DNA from 3 places in the Candidatus Pelagibacter sp. PS_10_02 genome. Region 1 is predicted to be linked to each of the others. Evidence: riboswitches for the same ligand, from Rfam matches in the RefSeq annotation. Region 1 holds a riboswitch; each other region holds the start of a gene.

The links. Region 1 has a riboswitch for S-adenosylmethionine ahead of AC5SL1_RS01825 (homocysteine S-methyltransferase family protein). Riboswitches for the same ligand answer to the same signal wherever they lie in the genome.
Region 2: another riboswitch for S-adenosylmethionine. It lies ahead of AC5SL1_RS03065 (O-acetylhomoserine aminocarboxypropyltransferase/cysteine synthase family protein); the one in region 1 lies ahead of AC5SL1_RS01825 (homocysteine S-methyltransferase family protein).
Region 3: another riboswitch for S-adenosylmethionine. It lies ahead of AC5SL1_RS03840 (homocysteine S-methyltransferase family protein); the one in region 1 lies ahead of AC5SL1_RS01825 (homocysteine S-methyltransferase family protein).

Annotation. Positions count from the first base shown of each region.
Region 1 covers NZ_CM182076.1:342,066-349,283, forward strand. The annotation lists gene AC5SL1_RS01815 (NDP-hexose 2,3-dehydratase family protein) at 1-499, shown strand, start outside; gene AC5SL1_RS01820 (Gfo/Idh/MocA family protein) at 503-1,432, shown strand; gene AC5SL1_RS01825 (homocysteine S-methyltransferase family protein) at 1,574-2,482, opposite strand; SAM riboswitch class V at 2,492-2,555, opposite strand; gene AC5SL1_RS01830 (2OG-Fe(II) oxygenase family protein) at 2,645-3,235, opposite strand; gene AC5SL1_RS01835 (sulfite exporter TauE/SafE family protein) at 3,265-4,011, opposite strand; gene AC5SL1_RS01840 (molybdenum cofactor synthesis domain-containing protein) at 4,030-4,530, shown strand; gene AC5SL1_RS01845 (DUF1244 domain-containing protein) at 4,531-4,776, opposite strand; gene AC5SL1_RS01850 (aldehyde dehydrogenase family protein) at 5,092-6,642, shown strand; gene AC5SL1_RS01855 (DUF779 domain-containing protein) at 6,688-7,035, shown strand; gene msrQ (protein-methionine-sulfoxide reductase heme-binding subunit MsrQ) at 7,022-7,218, opposite strand, start outside.
Region 2 covers NZ_CM182076.1:556,619-563,836, forward strand. The annotation lists gene AC5SL1_RS03035 (AEC family transporter) at 1-620, opposite strand, end outside; gene AC5SL1_RS03040 (homoserine dehydrogenase) at 620-1,912, opposite strand; gene AC5SL1_RS03045 (hypothetical protein) at 1,913-2,125, opposite strand; gene argC (N-acetyl-gamma-glutamyl-phosphate reductase) at 2,122-3,144, opposite strand; gene rpsI (30S ribosomal protein S9) at 3,178-3,618, opposite strand; gene rplM (50S ribosomal protein L13) at 3,620-4,081, opposite strand; SAM riboswitch class V at 4,221-4,289, shown strand; gene AC5SL1_RS03065 (O-acetylhomoserine aminocarboxypropyltransferase/cysteine synthase family protein) at 4,294-5,595, shown strand; gene AC5SL1_RS03070 (COX15/CtaA family protein) at 5,603-6,628, opposite strand; gene AC5SL1_RS03075 (chorismate mutase) at 6,671-6,961, shown strand; gene AC5SL1_RS03080 (50S ribosomal protein L33) at 6,963-7,154, opposite strand; gene AC5SL1_RS03085 (MerR family transcriptional regulator) at 7,156-7,218, opposite strand, start outside.
Region 3 covers NZ_CM182076.1:687,903-695,120, forward strand. The annotation lists gene AC5SL1_RS03825 (beta strand repeat-containing protein) at 1-1,112, opposite strand, end outside; gene AC5SL1_RS03830 (NAD(P)/FAD-dependent oxidoreductase) at 1,526-2,872, opposite strand; gene AC5SL1_RS03835 (OsmC family protein) at 2,990-3,541, opposite strand; SAM riboswitch class V at 3,546-3,610, opposite strand; gene AC5SL1_RS03840 (homocysteine S-methyltransferase family protein) at 3,614-4,675, opposite strand; SAM riboswitch class V at 4,742-4,806, opposite strand; gene AC5SL1_RS03845 (DUF1737 domain-containing protein) at 5,102-5,308, opposite strand; gene phoB (phosphate regulon transcriptional regulator PhoB) at 5,394-6,074, opposite strand; gene phoU (phosphate signaling complex protein PhoU) at 6,074-6,772, opposite strand; gene pstB (phosphate ABC transporter ATP-binding protein PstB) at 6,775-7,218, opposite strand, start outside.

The DNA of each region.
Region 1 (7,218 bases):
TGCAAAAATTTCTGCTAACAAAAGAGAAGTTGGGCAATGGAGCCAACCATTACTAAGAAGTAATAAACTTGCAATGGCTGGTTTTTTATTAAAGAAAATGAATAATACTATTCATTACTTGTGTAGATATATTTTGAAGCCTGGTTTAAAGAATAGTACAATTACGTGTACTGTAAATACTTCAGACTTTGCTACTTATAAAAATAATTTAGACATACCAAATGAGCAAAAAAATATCATAAGCAAATACTTTCTTAATAAGAAAAAAAATATCTATAAATCAATATATGATAATATCATATCTGATGAAGGTGGTAGATTTTATCATTGCGAGGTAAGAAATATTGCTATTATGCTAGAAGAACATCAAGGTAACAAATTCCCAAATAATTACATTTGGATCTCTCAAAATCAAATGATTAATTATATAAAAAATAAAAAAGTTGATATTGAAGGCCGTTTGTTATTTGGATGTATAAATATCAATAAAGTACTTTGATTAATGAAAAAATTTAAAGTTTTACTATTAGGACATTCTAATTTATCAAAAAAGATAATTATTAAAACATTTATTAAACATAATATTGCTTTTTGTGTTGCATCTAAATCTGAAGAAAATAAAATTGGAAAGGCTTACGCTCAATTTAAAACATACGAAGAAGGTCTTAAAAAATCTGAAGCAGATATTGTATATATTTCTCTTCCAAATTCACTTCATTATAAATGGGCAAAAAAAGCACTTAATAATGGTTATCATGTTATTGTTGATAAGCCTCTCTGTGAAAATTTCAATAAAGTTAAAAATCTAATTAGTATTGCAAAAAAAAATAAAAGATTGTTAACTGAAGCTATTTTTTTTGATTATCATGCACAAATATCTACAGCATTAAAATTATCTGGAGGAGTTGAAAAAATTAAGTATATAAATACTAATTTTGTAATACCTAATCCCATAATTTCCAACTTTAGAAGTTCAAAAAAATTTAAAGGTGATGTTTTAATGGATATGGGTTGTTATGCTTCATCTATAATAAATATTTTTTGTAATAAAAAAATTTTTTCAAGAAAAATAATCTTAAAAAAAAATATTTTAAATATGATTAGTTCTGTAAATTTTATTTTTGACTTTTCAACCCAAATATATACTGGACAGTTTAAGTTTGGTGGTGAATACCAGAATAATCTATGCTTATATACAGACAAAAAAATAATAGAATTAAACCGGGTTTATTCACCCCCGCATGATAAATCATTAAATATATTAGTTAAGGAAAAAAATAATACTAAAATTTATAAAATGAAGAAAGAAAATGCATTCGAAAAATATTTTTTTGAGGTAATAAACAAGATAAAAAAAAAAGATTATCAATATTATTTTAAAAAAATTTTTCTTATAAATAAATTTGTAGAATCCTTAAAAAAAAATAATTAATTTGTTTTTTTAAACGTTATTAAACATAATACTTATCAATATAAATTTTAGCTAACTTTATTAACACTTAAGACAATTTAATAGTTCAATAATTAGTGCTATTTGTTAGCAATATATCAAAAAAAATATGAAATAATAAAACTATATAATTTTAGACATTTCTTTAATATGTGCTGGTCTTGTTTCACAGCATCCACCCAAAATAGTTGCACCATCTTCTTTAAATTTTTTAACAAATTTAGCCATAAATTCAGGTGTTAAATCTTTTCTTTGACCTAAAAACTCATTAGGATTCCCTGTTTTGCTTTTATTATAGTGATTAGTATATCCGTTTTTGGGCTTGGTTGTTTCAAATGCATTAAACTTAAATCCAAAAGGAATACCTAAATTTTTAACCTCTTCCAAATTTTTAGAAAAATTTTCAGGTGAAATACAAGATAAGATTAATCCAAGTAAATTTTTGTGGTCAATATTATTTACAATACTAGATATTTTTTCACCACTTGGAAGATTAACACCCTCAGATATGTGCGCACCTACAAGATAAGGTTTTTTGAAATCCTCGATTGCTTCAATTGCCAGTCTGAATTCTTTAACACTTGATAAAACATCTAAATAAAAAAAGTCAACATATGGATCAAGTAATTTTGCTTGATCATAAAAATTTTGTTTAATTTCTTCATTTGCTCTCGTGTCTTCTTCGTAAGTTAAATATTGAGGTGGAAGACCCCCAGCTATTAAAATATGTGGAAATTGTTTTTTAGCTTTTTGAGCTATCTCCCCAGCTTTTTTATTTAGGTATTCAAATTTATCCTCAACTTTATTGTCACGTAACCTAACTCTTCTAGTTGTAAAAGTTGTGGTAACAATAACTTCAGCTCCAGCTTTAATAAAATCCAAATGAGTATTTAATAATAACTGGTGATATTCTTCTTTAAGCAATGCATTAGCACTCCACAATGTTCCATTAGGTTTCATACCACGAGCTAATAATTCTTGCCCCATACCACCATCTAAAATTCGTGTTGTTTTAAAAAAATTAATATCCATTCTTACTCCTTACTTTTTTAGTGCTTTGGCTTTATGCCAGGTGCACAATATAGTCCAACTACCTTTACCAATTATATAATGATTTCCTTTTTAGCAGATAGTACCTGCAATATGGATCAAATCGGTTAATGTATTTATATATCTAATAGACTGATTAGTAAATCACTTCTTAAATAATATTTTAACATTAAATGAGAAGGATCTTCTCTCACCATCAACATTAAATGGGTAAGCTGTGTGCATTAAATAATTTGGAAAAATCAATAAATCACCTAATTTAGGGTTTAAATTGTAGATGCTTTTACTTAAAAAATTTTTTTGACCATTGATAAAATCAATAGTTCCATTAGTTTTAATCTTTTTATTCTCAAGAAGTTTATTTTGATTCATATCTCTTGGGATTTTAAGATACCCAACCCCTGATAGTTGTCCTTCATGATAATGAATTGGGTTATACTCATTTTTTAATTGTCTTACTACCCATAGGTTGATTATCTTAATTTCTTTAATTTTTTTAACTCCTGACTTATCAAGATAAACTTTGATATTTTTTATTATCTCTTTAGACAAACTTTTATTAACTATTGTTTTAGGTATTTTGATTTCATTCTTAATTTGACTTGCTAGCTTAGAACTATAATCATTTTTTATAGATGATTGGGTCTTATCAACGTGATTATTTAATATGTTAATAATTTTTTTAGATAACTTTGTTTTTCCAATAGTTGGTCCAAAAGCTCTAAATGTTTTCATATTTTATCTATAATAATTTAATACTTCCGTTATGCAAACAACTTCAATCCTATTCGAATAGCGACAAATATGACAAGTGCTGATGTCACTAGAGCCAACATTCTTGCAGGAAAAATTTTAAGATTTAAATAGTTTCCTATTTGACCGCCTATTAAAACAGTCAGAAATAAAGGCCAATAATCATAAATTCCATTTATTGTCGATGACTTTGTAAATTGACCAGCAAGACCTGACAGAGAATTAATCAGTATGAATAATGATGCAGCAGTTGCAATATTTTTTACTTTATCTGCTCTAATTAATAACAATATGGGGCTTAAGAAAATTCCACCACCAATTCCAACTACACCAGACACAAATCCAATAGATGCGCCTATTAATAATGATAACATTTTTGGTATCTTTTTATAAACTTCAATCTTTTGATCAAAAGATTTAAATTTCACAAGAAGTAGAGCTCCTGCTAGTGTTAAAACTACAAAAAGTAAAATTTCAAAAATTTCTTTATTTATTGATAAAGAGCCACCTATGAAAGCAAGTGGGACAGATGATATTAAAAATGGGGCAAGGATCTTAAGATTGATATTTCCAGCTTTAATATAGTTAATACAATTTCCTGATACGACAATAATATTACAAAAGAGGGCAATTACAGGAAAGATTAAGTAAGGAACATCCCAAATTAACAGAAGAGCTAAATACGTAGAACCACCACCGAATCCAACACTAGAGTATAAAGTTGCTGTTAGAAGAAATAAAAATGATAATATAATCATAATAATTATTTTAAATTTATGATTGTAAATATAGCACTTTTAACTGTTACGGACACCAGAACTTTTGAGAATGATAAGTCAGGTGCGATCTTAGCGAAAAAAATAGAGGAGGCTAAACATAAATTAGTAGATAGAAAAATTTGTAAAGATAACAAGGAAGACATTATTAAAATCCTTAAAGATTGGATTGATCAATCTGATATAGACGTTGTAATTACAACAGGTGGCACTGGACTTACGGGTCGAGATATTACACCAGAAGCAATAAGCGAGATAGCTGACAAACATATTCCAGGTTTTGGAGAGGTGTTTAGAACGATAAGTTTAAAAACAGTTGGTACATCTGCCATTCAATCTAGAGCTTGTGCTGTACTTGCTAACGGTAAGTATGTGTTTGCTTTACCAGGATCTTCAGGTGGGGTCACGGATGCCTGGGATGGAATTTTAAAACACCAGTTAGATGTAAATCATAAACCTTGTAATTTTGTAGAGTTGTTTCCAAGACTTAAAGAAAAATAATTATTTTTGATATTTTTCTTTCCACTCAGAATAAGGCATACCATATACATGCTCACGTGCATCTAGGTCTGAAATTTCAACACCTCTTTTCTCGGCCTCTTCTCGATACCATCTTGATATGCAATTCCTACAAAACCCAGCGAGATTCATGAGGTCAATATTTTGAACATCTTTTCTTTCATCTAAATGATGAAGTAGTCTTTCAAATGCAGCAGATTGTAATTCATGTTTTTTATCTTCAGTCATAATTAAAATATTAGACACATTTCAACCAAGCACAAGATGTAGGTTTAATTCAATCATTGGTAGAAATAAAATCTTCATAAAAGTAGATCCTATGTAGTTTTTTTGGTTAAATTAATTATGGCAATTAAAAAGAGAAAAAAAGCCAAAAAGAAAAAAACTAAGGCCAAAAAGAAAAAATCTAAGTTGGTCAATAAATCTAGAAAAATAAAAAAAAATAAAAAAGTTGTGACCAAAAGGTCTGCAACTAAGAAGCGTTCTAAAAATTCTAGAATAAATAATAAGCTAAAAAATAAAAAAACAAGAAAGGTAAAAAAGATGAGTACAGAAACAATCAAAGCTGGGAAGTCTCCTTTACTGGATACATCTCACCTTAAAGTTAAATTTCCTTTTAAAGAGCAATATGGAAATTTTATAGGGGGTAAATTCGTTAAACCAAAATCAGGTAAATATTTTGATAACGTAAGCCCAATTAATAATGAAGTTATTTGCTCTGTTCCAAGATCTGATGCTAAAGATGTTGATGCTGCTTTAGATGCTGCACACGCTGCATTTCCTACATGGGGAGTTACTTCAATAACTGAAAGATCAAACATGCTGCTTAAAATAGCAGATGTAATTGAAAAAAATCTAGAACTATTAGCTACTGCTGAGTGTTTAGATAATGGAAAGCCAATTAGAGAATGTATGGCAGCAGATTTACCATTAGTTGTTGATCACTGGAGATATTTTGCTGGAGTAATAAGAGCAGAAGAAGGTTCGGTCGCTGAGATAAGTAATAGTGAATATTCTTATCATATACCTGAACCTCTTGGTGTAGTTGGTCAGATTATACCATGGAACTTTCCATTGTTAATGGCAACATGGAAACTTGCACCAGCACTTGCTGCAGGTAACTGTGTAGTTCTAAAACCAGCTGAACAAACACCAGCGTCTATCTTACTTTTAATGGAACTTATTGGAGACTTATTACCTCCAGGAGTTGTTAACGTTGTAAGTGGCTTTGGTCTTGAGGCCGGTAAACCATTAGCTTCATCTAAAAGAATTAGAAAAATTGCTTTTACTGGTGAGACAACAACTGGACGTTTAATTATGCAATATGCATCACAAAACTTAATTCCAATAACTTTAGAATTAGGTGGAAAATCTCCAAATGTTTTCTTTGAAGATGTCATGGATCATGATGACGATTTCTTTGATAAGTGTATGGAAGGATTTGCAATGTTTACTCTTAACCAAGGTGAGGTTTGTACTTGCCCTAGTAGAGCGCTAGTTCAAGAGTCTATCTATGATAAATTTATGGAAAAAGCTGTAGCTAGAACTAAAGCTGTTAAACAAGGAAATCCTTTGCAGATGGAAACTATGATTGGTGCACAAGCATCGGTAGAACAAATGGAAAAAATAAAATCTTATTTAGATTTAGGTAAGAAAGAAGGTGCCAAAGTTCTATGTGGTGGAAATGTTGCGAAAGTAAATAGTGGTCTTGAAAAAGGTAACTACATTGAACCAACTATCTTTGAAGGAAAAAACTCTATGAGAGTTTTTCAAGAAGAAATTTTTGGACCAGTAGTTTCAGTTACTAAATTTAAAGATGAAGCGGAAGCATTAGAAATTGCTAACGATACTCTTTATGGCTTAGGTGCTGGTGTATGGACTAGAAATGGTAACATAGCCTATAGAATGGGAAGAGGAATCCAGGCAGGAAGAGTTTGGACTAATTGTTACCATGCTTATCCAGCTCATGCTGCTTTTGGTGGTTACAAACAATCTGGTATTGGTAGAGAAACCCACAAAATGATGCTTAATCACTACAGACAGGTGAAAAATTTACACGTGTCTTACAGTGAGAAAAAATTAGGCTTCTTTTAACAGATATATTATAATGGCCCGTATTAAATTACGGGCCATATAAATATGAAAGTTACAGCGACACCTTCTGCTTTAAAGCTTATTGAAGATTTAAAAAAAGATCACGGTAAAGAATTGCTATTCCATCAATCAGGCGGATGTTGTGATGGTAGTGCTCCAATGTGTTATCCATCTAAAGAATATCAAGTAGGACAAGATGATTTAATGATAGGTAAAATAGGTGGCATTCCTTTTTATATAAGTGAAACACAACATGAAGCTTGGAAAAATACAGATTTGATAATTGATTGTGTCAAAGGTATGGGTGGAATGTTTTCTCTAGATAATGGTACTGGTAGAAGATTTTTAACTAGATCTGAGATCTGTATTCCCGAAGATACTACGATAAATTAAATTTCTTTAAATTTATTCTGAATAAAAGAAGAATAATTAAGATAATTAAAAATATTAAAGGTTTAAAAAATATTGTTTTTGATAACCAAATAAAGTGCAAAACTCCAAAAATTGAAATTACATAAACTAATCTATGTAGTTTTTTCCAATTTTTTTTTAAAATTCTAACCATTTTATCTGATG
Region 2 (7,218 bases), 210 kb from region 1:
GAAAACTTAAACCTTGTTAGGGCTATACCAAGGGACATTAAAACTAAAAATATTGTTGCATATGTTAGAAGAAAAGTGGTGTTTTCAAGAAATACTGGGACATCTAAGTTAAAATAAAGAAATAATATTGATATTATTATTGCATAAACAGGTGGACTTTTAAGAACCACATTAAAAGAAAATTTTTTTTTAGCAAGAAAAACACCCAATGTAAAATGAAACAAAATTATAACAGAGGCTATAGCAGATGCTACGCCAAGCCCTTCAGTGCCATAAGCAAAAAGACAAATTGGTATACCCATATTACCAGTATTTGGTAAAATCATTGGTGGTAGCTCCATACTTAGATCTCTTTTTAAAATAAAAAGAAGTATTAAACCAACTATGGAAAAGCCTACAATCATAACTAAAGCATAGAAGAAGTAGGAGGTAAAAACTGCTAAAGTAATACCTGTGGTAGTTACAGTATAAAAAATCATTGCAGGCGTTCCTATATTACCTGCAAAATTAGTTATGAAATTAGTGTCTATTTTTGGATTTTTTTTCCCCAGGTAATAACCAATACCGATAACAAAAAAAACAGGAAATAAGACTTCAAAAATTTTGGAATATAATTCCATTAATTATGAATTCTAATTAATGTAGGATATTTAAGAATATCTTTATCTTTTTTAAATTTTGCAAGACAGTTATTTGAATTAAGTTCGCTTGTTTTGTGAGTAATAATAACAACAGTAGCTTTATTATTTTTTTTATCTGGTGTTTGAATCATTCTTTTTACAGAAATTTTGTATTGAGCTAACCTGTTAGTAATTCTGGACAGAACGCCAGGTTTATCTTTAACTTCAAATCTCAAATATAAAGAATTAGTATAATTATTGACATTATAACATTTTATGGACTTACGCTTGTTGCTAGGTATTCCAAAGGGTTTTTTAATATCCCCTTTCAAAATTGAAAGTAAATCAGAAAGTAATGATGAAGAAGTAGGTCCAGGCCCAGCACCCTCCCCTTGTAATATACTTTCACCAACAGGTTTACCTTCAAGTATGACAGCATTCATCACACCAGAAACATTACCAATGTAAGAATTTTTACTTACAAGACATGGGTGGACAGTTTCAAATAAACAACCATTAATAATTTCAGAAATACCAAGTAACTTAATACGTAAATTTAATTGGCTAGCAATTTCAATATCTTTTAATTCAATTTTTTCAATTCCTTCCATTAAACATTTATATTTTGAAATCTTAGTATTAAATGCAAGAGCAGACAAAATTCTTACTTTAGCAAAAGCATCAAAACCATTAAGATCTAATTTAGGGTTACCTGGTTCAGCATATCCTAATTTTTGAGCCTTTTTTAAAACATTGGCAAAACTATCTTTAGAATTTCTCATTTCTGATAGAATATAATTGGAAGTTCCATTCAAAATTCCATAAACTTTAGTAATTTTGTTAGTTGCTAGACCCTCTTTAATAGTTCTTAATATTGGAATACCACCAGCAACAGATGCTTCAAATTCAAGATTAACATTATTATCTTCAGCTAATTTAGCAAGATAATCTCCATGTTTTGATATTAGGGCTTTATTTGGTGTAATAACGTGAATTTTATTTCTTAAAGCAGTTTCAACTACTTTTTTAGAAATGCCATCAGACATTCCTATTGCTTCAAATAAAATATCAACTTTATTTAATTTAAAAATATCTAAAGGATTTTTAAAAAAGATATCTTTATTAACTTTAAATTTTCTTTTCTTTTTTATGTTTTTTGCAGAAACAGCTACAATATTAATTCTTTTACCAGTAATTAATTCAATTTCTTTTTTTTTTGTATTTAATTCATTTAGTAAATAATTACCTACTTGACCCAATCCAACTACAGCAATATTTAAATTCATTTCCATTTACTTTTTTATATCAGGATACTCTGTGTTTTTTGAATATTCTTTAAGAAATAATTCAAATTCATTAAAAGACATTCTTTTAAATTCTGTATCTGATAAATTAAAATTCTTAACATTTGTTTTTTTTAAAGTATTATCATTAAGTTCAACTATATTATCGTTTAAATTACATGCCGATAAAATAAATAAACAAATTAATGTAAGATATTTCATTTTAATCCTCTGAATTTATTAAATCCAAATCTAATATTCATATTTTGTATAGCTTGTCCTGCACCACCTTTAATTAAATTATCTATTGCTGATAAGATAATAATTCTATCTTTATACTTAGTTTTGCAAATTGATATATGGCAATTATTTGTATTAATTATATCATTTGTGCTTATTAAAGAATTAGTTTTTAGAATTTTTACAAATCCATTATTGGGATAATGATTAATCAATACTTTTTCTAATTTCTTAATAGTAGAGCCTTTATTAAGCTCTATATAAATGGTGCTTAATATTCCTCTAAACATTGGTGTTAAATGTGGTGTAAAAGTAAAATTTACTTTCTTTTTTGTAAAAGAATTTAATTCTTGTTGTATTTCAGAATTGTGTCGATGAAAACCAACACCGTATGCACTTAAGGATTCATAAAGGTTTTTATTTTTATACTTGTCTTGCACTCCTCTACCTGCACCAGAATATCCAGATTTAGAATCTATAATTATATTATTAACTTTAATTAAATTTTTTTTAATCAATGGAATTAACGGCAACAATATTGATGTTGGATAACAACCTGGGCAGCCAATAATATTAAAATTTTTAACTTTTTCACCTGTAATTTCAGGTAATGAATATATAGATTTTTTAATATTTGAAATTGATCTGTGATTTTGTTTATACCATTTTAAATATAAGGATGCATTATTAAGTCTAAAATCTGCTGCCAAATCAATTAGCACATTATGTTTTAATAAACTATTAGATATAGATTGTGCCTCACCATTTGGTAATGCAGTAAATACCAAGTCTACTTCTTTTAAAAATGATTTATTAAATTTAGTAATCTTTGGTAAATTTTTTGATTTTAATGATTTTTCATAACTGGTAATTTTCTTACCAACAGATGAACTACCACATAAATATTTTATATTAATATTTTTGTGCTTAACTAATAACTTTATTAATTGAACACCAATATAACCAGTAGAACCAGCAACTAAAACATTAAGCTTAGGCATTGTTTATTATAACTATTTTGAAATAAAAAAGAATTATCTTTTCGAGAATTGGAAGCTTCTTCTGGCTTTTTTTCGGCCAGGTTTTTTTCTTTCAACAGATCTTGAGTCTCTAGTATTAAGTTTCTCTGTTTTTAATGTACTTCTTAGCTCTGAGTCAAATAATATTAAGGCTTTTGCAATACCGTGAACCATTGCTCCTGCCTGTCCAGTGTGTCCGCCTCCTGCAACACTACATCTAACATCATATGCTGTTGCTTGATTAATAATTTCAAAAGGTCTTGTGATTTGCATTTTATGGCTACCGCTAGTGAAGTATTCATCCATAGTTCGACCATTAACATAAATTTTACCAGTCCCTTTTTTTAACCAAATCTTAGCAATTGATTTTTTTCTTCTGCCAGTTGCATATTTGCTATCTTTAAAATCTAATTTGATTTTTGGTTTTTTTGATACTGTTTGCGCTGTTTGTTCCATATTAATTTCTAATTAAATTTTTACTATTTAATTTTCCTAAATCTAAAAGTTTAGGATTTTGAGCTGTATGTGGATGGTCTTCACCTGCATAAATTTTAACTTTAGTTAATTGCTTTCTACCAAGAACACCTCCTGGTAACATTCTTTTAATTGCTAATTTTAAAGTCTCTCCTGGTTTATTCTTTTCTAATAATTTTTCAGGAGTTATTTCTTTAATTCCACCTGGATGACCCGTATGTCTGTAGTATTTTTTGTCTTTAAATTTTTTTCCAGTAAATTTTGCATGCTCTATATTTTTAACAACAACAAAGTCACCATCATCCATGTGAGGTGTGTAAGTAGTTTTGTTTTTTCCTCTAACAATCATTGCTATTATAGATGCTAATCTTCCAACAACTGCTCCTTTAGCATCAATTTCAAACCAATTACTCGTTAATTCGCTACTTTTTAAAAATTTAGTCATAGAGCGAGGATTAATACTATTAATAATTATAAAGTCAATTTTATATTTCTCTTGCAATATAGCCATTTAATGGTAATTTTTATTTGCCGATTTGTTCCTATTGCAGGCTAATAATTGCTAAAAAGGATTTTTTACCCACATTTTCGGTAGGCGCATTTGAACTGTATTGTACGCCTTGCATAAAGCAAAAGTACTAAAAAAGGAGTATTAAGATGAGTACAAAAAGACAAAACCCAGAAACTATTGCATTGCATGGTGGTGATTATAGAAGTGATCCAACTACAAAAGCTGTAGCTGTGCCAATTTATAGAACAACTTCATATCTATTTGATAGCACTGAGCATGCAGCCAATTTATTTGGTCTAAAAGAGTTTGGAAATATCTACACAAGAATTATGAATCCAACTAATGATGTTCTTGAAAAAAGACTGGCTGCCTTAGATGGTGGATTAGCAAGTTTAACTGTCTCTTCTGGGCAAACAGCTTCAACCTTTGCTATCTTAAATGTTGCTCAAGCTGGGGATAACATTGTTAGTTCTACAGATCTTTATGGTGGAACTGTTTCATTGTTTACTCATACATTGAGCAAGCTTGGTATTGAAGTTAGATATGCTGATCCAGCAGATCCTAAAAACTTTGAAAAAGCAATAGATGATAAAACTAGAGCTTTTTATGGGGAAACGTTACCCAATCCATATTTAAGAGTATTTCCCATTAAAGAAGTTTCTGATATTGGAAAAAAATATAATATACCATTAATAGTTGATAACACGGCCGCTCCTATCATCTGTAAGCCAATAGAACATGGTGCAGCTGTAGTAGTTTATTCACTTACAAAATATATAGGTGGACATGGTACAGTTGTGGGTGGAGCACTAATTGATGGTGGAAATTTTGATTGGACAGCTAATCCAAAAAGACAACCACTGTTTAATGAACCTGATGCAAGCTATGGTGGCGTAGTTTGGGGTAAGGCAGTTCCTGAATTAACTGGTGCTAATGTATCCTTTGCTGTTAGAGCAAGAGTTACTCTTTTGAGAGATCTTGGAGCTGCATTAGCGCCTGATAATGCTTTTGGAATAATTCAAGGACTTGAAACAGTAGCCTTGAGGATGAAACAACATTGCTCTAATGCTGAAAAAACAGTGGATCATTTATCTAAACATAAAAAAGTTGCTAGAGTAATTTACCCAACCAAATATGAAGGAGATATTGGTAAAAGAGCAAAAAAATATCTTAATGGGGGAAATGGTGCTTTAATAGGAATAGAACTAAAAGGTGGTATTGAGTCTGGTAAGAAATTTATAGAAGCTTTAAAGATGTTCTATCATGTGGCAAATATAGGAGATGCTAGAAGCTTAGCTATACATCCAGCAACAACAACTCATAGCCAACTCACAGAGCAAGAATTAAGTGCTGCAGGAGTTACGCCTGGATATATAAGACTGTGTATAGGATTAGAACATATTGACGATATAATAGATGATCTTGATCAAGCACTTAGCGCTTCATAACAATTCTTTATCGTTTTAAAAAACCTCTTGAGTTTTTATAAATGAGTAAAATATAGGTTGTTAATACAAAAATAGAACCTAACTGGTGTAGTGATGCATACTTTATTTCTACACCAGATATTAATGTAACAATTCCTAATAATATTTGAATAAGTAAAGCTGTATCAAAAAGAATTATATTCTTTATGGCAACTCCTTCTTTAATAAATAAATAGTTAATAATCATAACAAGGATAACAAGCAGATAGGCAGTTGATCTATGTAAAAATTGAATAATAGAAGTATTATAAAATGACTCAGAGGTAAAAAAATCTAATAATAAAACATCATTTGGAAAAAATGTACCATTCATATCTGGCCAAGTATTATAAATTAAACCTCCATCTAAACCTGATAGAAAAGCTCCCAATATAATTTGAATAATAATTAATAAAAAAATAAATAACAAAAAGGATTGTGGAATTTTATAATCTAATTTTTTAATATCAAAAAAATCTAAAATATACCAAAAAATTAAACATAAGATAAAAAGTGCAAGTGATAAATGAATTGCCAATCTAAAATGACTAACATCATTATTTTGTGTTAATCCACTAGTAACCATAAACCAACCTAAAAATCCCTGCAAACATATAAGAAAAAATATCAAAAAATATTTATTAGAATAAAAATTAGAATCTCTATATTTAATCCAAAAAATAATTAAAGGGATTAAGGTGAACAAGCCAACAATACGTGCTAATAATCTATGTGCATACTCCCAATAAAAAATTATTTTAAATTCTTTTAAAGACATTCCATAGTTAATATTTTTATACTCTGGAATTTTCTTATATTCCTCAAAATACATATTCCAATCATTTGAATTAAGTGGCGGCAATATACCTGAGAAAAGCTCCCATGCTGTAATGGATAAACCTGAGTCAGTTAATCTAGTTAAGCCACCTACAGCAACCATAAGAACAATTAGCAAAAATAGTCCTATTAACCATATCTTTAAATATTTTATATAGTTGTCGCTATTTACAAACATAAATTATACTTATAATAATTATTTTAATAACCAATTGATTAAATGTCGCCTACTAATAAAAAAAAACTTAGCCAATTAAGAATAAAACTTGATAAATTAGATAATGATTTACTTAAATTAATCAAAAAAAGATCAATTTTAGTAAATGAAGTTTTAAAAGTAAAAATTTATAAAAAAGAAATAATCGATAAAGCAAGAATAACTTACATACTTAAAAAAATTAAAAAAAAATCAATCAAGACTAAAATTGATCCAAAAATTACAAACAGAATTTGGAAAAATATGATTTGGTCTTTTATAGATTACGAAAAAAGAAACTTTAAAAAGAAATAAACTATTTACTGTGTGGTGGAAGTTTTTTTTCCACAAACATTTCATGTTTTCTAGTAGATGGATTGTATTTTTTAGCAGACAATTTAACTTTAGCTTTTTCACCACCTGCTGGCTTTTTTACATAATAAAAAAAAGGACTATCAGGTTTAGCTTCAGGGACCAATCTTACTTTAACATGTGTTTTTTTTGCCATACTATTTTAGTTTTTTAATTTGTTTTACTAAGTTAGAAATATTTTTTAATTTATTTCTGAAATT
Region 3 (7,218 bases), 350 kb from region 1:
ATTGTTCCGCCTGATCCACTTGTTAAGGCGTTTGCTGTGATTTTAGAATTTGAATCAATATTTAGATATGTTGCTTGAAGTAAATCACCTGAACCTTGCCAATCTCCACCAATTAAAACTTTTCCTCCCCCTGTTTTACCATCAGCTGATATTGTTGCAGTATTGATATCAATTTCTTTAGCAGTAACTTCTACTGAGCCACCATTTGAAGTGTCAGAGTTAGAATTTAATGTACCTGAAATTGTTGAAGCACCATTTGAACCTGCATCAATTTTAATATCTTTGGCTGTAATTGCTCCAGTATTAGTAACTAATTTAACAATTCCATTCTCTGATATTAAACCATCTGATTTAGCATTTTCAATTTTAATTACTTGATCAACGACAGATTGAGCAATATCTGTTTTTAAAGTCACAATTCCATTTTGAGATTTAATATTTCCTTCGTTATTAATTGAAGATTTTATTTTTGAAGGATTGACTGATACCGTTAAAAGATTGCTATCACTTATACTTAATTTTAGATTATCTCCAGCAGCAAGGCTTGTTGCAACATTTGTATTAATAGTTCCTTTATTAGTAATTATTGGAGAAAGCAAAGCAACATACTCACCCTCTATGTTACCTTCGTTTATTAAAGTTGAATTATTGTTAGTTGAAAAGTTATAAGTACTATTTAAATAATTTTGTTTAGTTAAATTTAAAGTTGATAAAATTGCGCCCTCAGATCTAATTGCAGACGTAGGTCCTGTTAAAATTCCAGTTGGGTTTACTAAAATTAGACGACCATTGGAAAAAATAGATCCATTGATGATTGATTGACCACTTAATACATTATTTAAAATACTTGATCTTGAGGTTGGTTGATTAAAATGTACTGATGCACTTGAACCTACATTAAAAGTATCCCAATTCACTATTCCTTGATTAGATGTTTGATTTACATCCATCTTTCCAACTTCTGGTATTGAAATTGTTACGTTTCCACTAATTACATTTCCACCAGTTGGAAGTGTTGTTGCTGCAATATCGGCAAATGAATAGGTGTATGGATTTCCAATACTAAGGAGATAGATAAATAACCAAGTTAAAAAATTTTTTAGTCGTTTCATATTTTCTTAACTTGTATTTTGGGTGGGGCATGGTTTAAATTTGAAAACCAACCTTTTTGATTTCCCATGCCCATAGATGTGCACTTGGTTGTAGCACTTAACCAATATGACATAATTGCAGTTTGTTTCATTTTTTTTTGAATTTTATTAAGATTACAAATAATATTTTAAATTAATTTACCAAATGATGCAATTTAAGAAAAATTTCACGGAAATAAGTTTAATAAAAACTTATCGTTTAGTTTGTGATGATTAATAAATCAACTTGAGGTAGCAACAAAAGCTACCTTTAACAAATATTATTTAAAATAAATTTATAAATATAAAATGCTATTTTTTTTATCAGCTTCACTCATAGTGAGTTTCATAACTCAATATTGCGAAACCTCTAATCAGGTGTCTAGGTAATGGAATTAGTTAATATTAAATCTGTCTTTAATTATATAAAACCACACCGCTAATCTAAAATAAAATGTTCTTAACTTAGGAAAGATAAATTTCTTAGGTAATCCTTTATAAATTTTTGAAATATCTAACTCTTTACTGTTTGATAATACTAACTTAGACAATTGTTTTCCAGTCCAAGGAGCAGCACTCACTCCAACCCCATTATAACCAAATCCATAATAAATCTCTTCATTATCAATTTTACCAATGGAGGGAGTTAATTTTTGAGATAAAGCAATTAATCCCCGCCAATTATAATCAATATTAATGTCTTTCCATTTAGGAAAAATATCTTTTAAAAACTTTTCCATTTTCTTAGACATATCTAAATTAGATTGATCACTGCCACTTAAATCTCCTCTGGTACCAAATAAAATTCGATTGTCAGGTAACTTTCGATAATAATATAAAAGATTTTTAGTATTAGCTATTGGAGAAAATGTTTTAAAATTATGTTGGTCAATTTCTTGCTCGGTTAAGGGTTGGGTGACAATAATATTTGAAATTACTGGTAAAATTCTTGAATTCATCTCTGGGATTAAACCTTCTTGGTAGAACCCATTTGTTGCAACAACTATTTTTTTTGAACGAATAGATCCTTCTTTAGTCCTTAAAATATAAGTGCCCTTATCTTTATCAATTTTATCAACTTTAGTGTGCTCGAAGATTTTTAATTGTTTAGATAAAGCATATTTTGCAATGCCATTAACAAACTTAAGAGGATTGATTGCAAAACCAGGTTTATAAGAAAAAGCTCCAAATTGCTCTGTACCCCCATGGCCAATTTTATCAAAGTCTTCTTTTGAATAAATTTCAGTTTCAATACCAAACTCTTCTTTGTAAGCTTTGGCTTGTTCTTTAATATCTTTAAACTTACTTGGGTGATGGGCGACTACGTAATTACTATCCCCCGTTACATCACAATCAATATTATATTCTTGTATAATATCTTTTGTATAATTTGAGCCTTCAACAGAGTTTTTAAAGAACTTTTTAGTTTCATCATTGCCGTAAATAGCTTGCATCTTTTTAAAAGACATCTTACTTGGTGGCAGACAACAAAAACCTGCATTACGAGATGAAGCCCCCCAACCTATTTTTCCAGCTTCAACTAAAATGACCTCTAAATTATGATTTTCTATTAAATTAATTGCACAGGATAAACCAGTATACCCTCCTCCTATTACAACAATTTCTGAACTAATATCTTTATTAAGTTTTTCTAGATTTAAATTTTCGCTTGAATGATCTTCCCAGTAACTATTAACTGGGGTGTTAAATTGATAAATATCGGAATGATAAATATTTTTCATTAACAAGACCCTAGCACGCAATTAATACTTAATTCTAGTCAAACTTCTAATTTTTTAGGATTTGAAATGAACTTAAAAGACTTAAGCCCTATTTTCATAGGGCTTAAATTAGATTAGTTAAGCAGCACTTGCTCTTTGCTCTATGTGCTCTTTATTATTAGAACTTGAAGAAACCTTTTGAAACAATTTAATAGGAACTCCTTTTGATAAAATATCTAATACCGGGCAATGTGTATTTACCGTATCAATCAATTTATCTATTTCTGCTTTAGGTGATGAAGATTTAATATCAACAGTACCAGAGATGGATTGAAAGCCAGGTCTAGTGTTTTTATTTAAAGCTAAAAAACCCTGAAGATCTAATTCACCTTTTAATTTAACACTAACACTCTCAATATTAATACCCGCTGCTGTAGCAAATGCTTTATAGGTTATCTCCTGACACGTTGCTAACGCTGCTAATATTAACTCTACTGGGCTGGGTCCCTCATCTTTTCCACCAAAACTTTTGGGTTCATCAACAACTAATTTATGCTCTCTAAGAGTGACTACAGATTGAAGTCCTTCTTTAAGAATTGAGTTGCTTTCATATTGGACCAAAGCATTTTTGGGGTTGGCTGTAAAATCCTTCTGAAGATTACTTATTGTTTCTTTTAGATTGTTACTCATTTGTTTTCTCCTGTTTTAGTGCTTCGACATATGTCAGGCGCACAATTTAGTTAAATGCCCTTCTTAATTTATTTACGCTTTGTCTCCATATTCAGTCATATGTTTTGGAATTCTTTTATTTTTTCCATACATAAAATGATTTTCCATGTTCTCTCGATATTTACTTGCTGGAACAGTTAAACCAATTGACTCAGCAACTTCCCTAATCAACATTGGGTTTGCTCCACAACATACTCCAAGGTAATTAATGCCTAGGGCATAAGCGTCTTTTGCAAATTTACCTATTTCATATCTATTACAAAAGTGTGGGTCCAATGCTGTTGGAAACGTTCTTCCATGAGGTGATGGACACTGACAATCGCTTCTATCTGGTAGATTAAAAAATGTTGGGTAATCTTCAGTGGTTCTATAAGGAATAGGTAAAGCTCCAACATGACATTTAACTGCTTTTCTAATTTCTTTTAAAAAAGGAAACATAGTAGCAGGTCCTCTAAAACAATTTAAACCAACAACATCGGCCCCTAATTGCTCTAGCTCTTTACAGGTATCAACAACTGATTTTCCATCTCTCATTTTATTTTCACCCATTGGGGATATGGTTAATACAGTTGGTAAACCTGTTTTTTTCATTATCTCTAAAGCTTTAAAAGCTTCTTCAGCATAATAAAAAGTTTCACCAATTAACATATCAGCACCTTCTTCAACGGCCCAACCAATCATCTCTGTAAACATTCCTTCAACTTCTTTTTGAGATTGTGGATCATTATGTTTCCAGATATTTGAATTTGAAATATTACCTGCCATCAAATTTGGTTTTGATCCTTTAGGAGTATCTAGTGCTACTTTTTTAGCAATTTTTAATGCTGAACGATTTAGTGGTTCGAGAAGTTCTTCCTTACCAATAACACGCATTTTTTCTCTGTGTCCATTATAAGTAAAGGCCTCAACTACATCAGATCCTGCGTGTTGAAATTCTCTATGTAAATTTTCTAAAACTTCAGGATGATCTAATGACACCATTGGAACAAATTCCCCTGATGACATATAGCCACGTCTTTCTATCTCAAATAAAAAACCTTCTGCGCATATAACAGGTCCTTTATCTAATCTTTCTTTTAATTTATTTGTGCTCATTTTTTTTCCTCTTGTTTTGGAGAAAAAAGGTCACAAAATAATCAGAGGTTATATTCATAGGCCTCTTTTCTCCTTTTTAGTGCTTAAGCAAATGCAGGGCGCACAATATGGTTCAACTGCCCGGCTTAATTTTATGAAAGATAAAAAAAAACCACCTGTCTAAAGCGGTGGTTGAAGCGTCGCTTTAGCAGGATTTATAACGCGCTCTGCAATTTAACTTAACTCAGCGCAACTAAATATAATCAACTTTCTCTCAAACTGTCAATTGAAAAAATAAATAATAGTTAAAATTATGAGAATAATGACAATCCAAATACTAAGATTAGTTAAAAACTGCTTTAATTTAGAATTAGATTGTAGAAAAGCTGGGAGTACTAATAAGAGTATCCCTAGCATATAAACAAAGGGTATTATCTGATCTGCCATTTATATCGATGATAGCTTCATCTTTTTGGAATACTTTTTCTGAGGTGAATTTTTTATAACTGCTTGAGCACAACGCATGACCCCTCTTTTTTTATCAAAAGTCATTTTGGGTTCACCATACAATTTCCATCCATTGGATATGGCCTCCGTTACACGATGGCAAAATTCTGAAGTGTCGTCACTTGTAATAAATCTATAACCTTTCATAATCAGACCTTAACAAGTCCTAAATCGGGTGTCTATGTTCAGTTTATTATTATTATTTTAAGTCTTTATGCTTCTACAGTCATTACTAATTTAATGAATAGCCAGCTGATCTTACGGTTCTAATTAATTCTTTAAATCCATCAATATTAATACTTTGTCTAAGTCTTCTTATATGAACATCAACTGTTCTTGTTTCAACATTGATATTATCAGACCAAACATTCTCTAGAATTTGATCTCTTGAGTAAACACGTTTAGGGTTTTTAATAAAAAAATTGATTAAATCATATTCCTTAGGTCCCAAATGAATTTCTTTGTTTTTTCTAAAAACACGTCGTGTTAATCTATCCACCTTAAGGTCTTCGAATTCAATAATATCAGAAACTAATGAGGGCTTAGATCTTCGAAGTAGCGCTTTTATTCTTGCAAGTAATTCTGGGAAACTAAAGGGTTTGGTGATGTAATCATCTGCACCAGAGTTTAACCCTTTAATCTTATCTTCATCCTCACCCTTAGCAGTAAGCATTATGATTGGAATTTCTTTAAATTTTTTTTCTTTTTTTAAAATTTTACAAATTTCTACGCCAGAAAAATCAGGTAACATCCAGTCTAATAAAACAAGATCAGGAAATAATTTTTTAATATCTTCAATACCCTCATTGCCATTGTCTGATGATGAAACTTTATAACCTTCTTTTTCAAGGTTATATTTAACTAAAGTGATAATGGGTTGTTCGTCTTCTACAATATGAATGCTAACGGTCATTAGTTTGGATCAAAATCTTTACCTTTAGGTCTTGCTCCTTCAATATGCTCTCCCTCGATTAGATAAAATAAAGCTTCAGCGATATTAGTAATATGATCTCCTGCTCTTTCAATATTTTTAGTCACAAACAATAAGTGTGTTGCTAGATCTAAATTTTTTTTATCTTTGCTTAAGAAATTTGCAACTTCGTTCATTGCGATATGTGTTAAATCATCTACTCTCTCATCTGATTTCCAAATTTTAACAGCAGCTTCTTTTGACTGGTTAAGATAAGCATCCAAAACATCTTTCAATTGTCTTTGAACTAACTCCCCTAATCTTTTTAAACTGGCAATTAACTCTTCTGGAAGATCGCGTGGTAAAGGTTTGATCTTTTTAGCAACACTTTTTGCTAAATCACCAATACGTTCAAGATCACTTGAAATTTTTAAAGTTGAAATAGTTAATCTTAAATCAATTGCCATCGGGGCTCTTTTAACAAGTACTGTTACAATCTGCTCTTCAATAGTTGCTCTTAACTCATTAATTTTTTCATCATTTTTAATAATGTTTTCAGCAGCTTCTTTATCAACTTTGATGATGGCCTCCATTGAGTCTGTCAACTGAGCTTCAACTAAGCTACCCATTTTAATTAAGTTATCATTTAAACTTTGTAATTCATCCTCGTAGGATTTAACAATATGTGTAATATCTGACATGATTAACCAAACCTCCCTGTAATATAATCCTGGGTCATTTTATTTCCAGGGTTTTTAAATATTTTCTCTGTTGTATCCACTTCAATTATTTTTCCTAAATGGAAAAAGCCAGTTCTTTGAGAAACTCTTACAGCTTGGGACATTGAATGAGTAACAATGACTATTGTATAACTTTTTTTAAGTTCATCAATTAATTCTTCAATTTTAGCAGTGGCAATAGGGTCTAGTGCCGAACACGGTTCATCCATTAAAATAACTTGAGGATTTACTGATATGGCTCTTGCAATACATAATCTTTGCTGCTGACCTCCAGATAAACCTGTGCCTGCTTCATTTAACCTGTCTTTAACTTCGTTCCATAAAGCTGCTTTTTTTAAACTATTCTCAACAATTTCATCCATATCTGTTTTATTTTCTGCTAAACCATGAATGGTTGGTCCATAAGA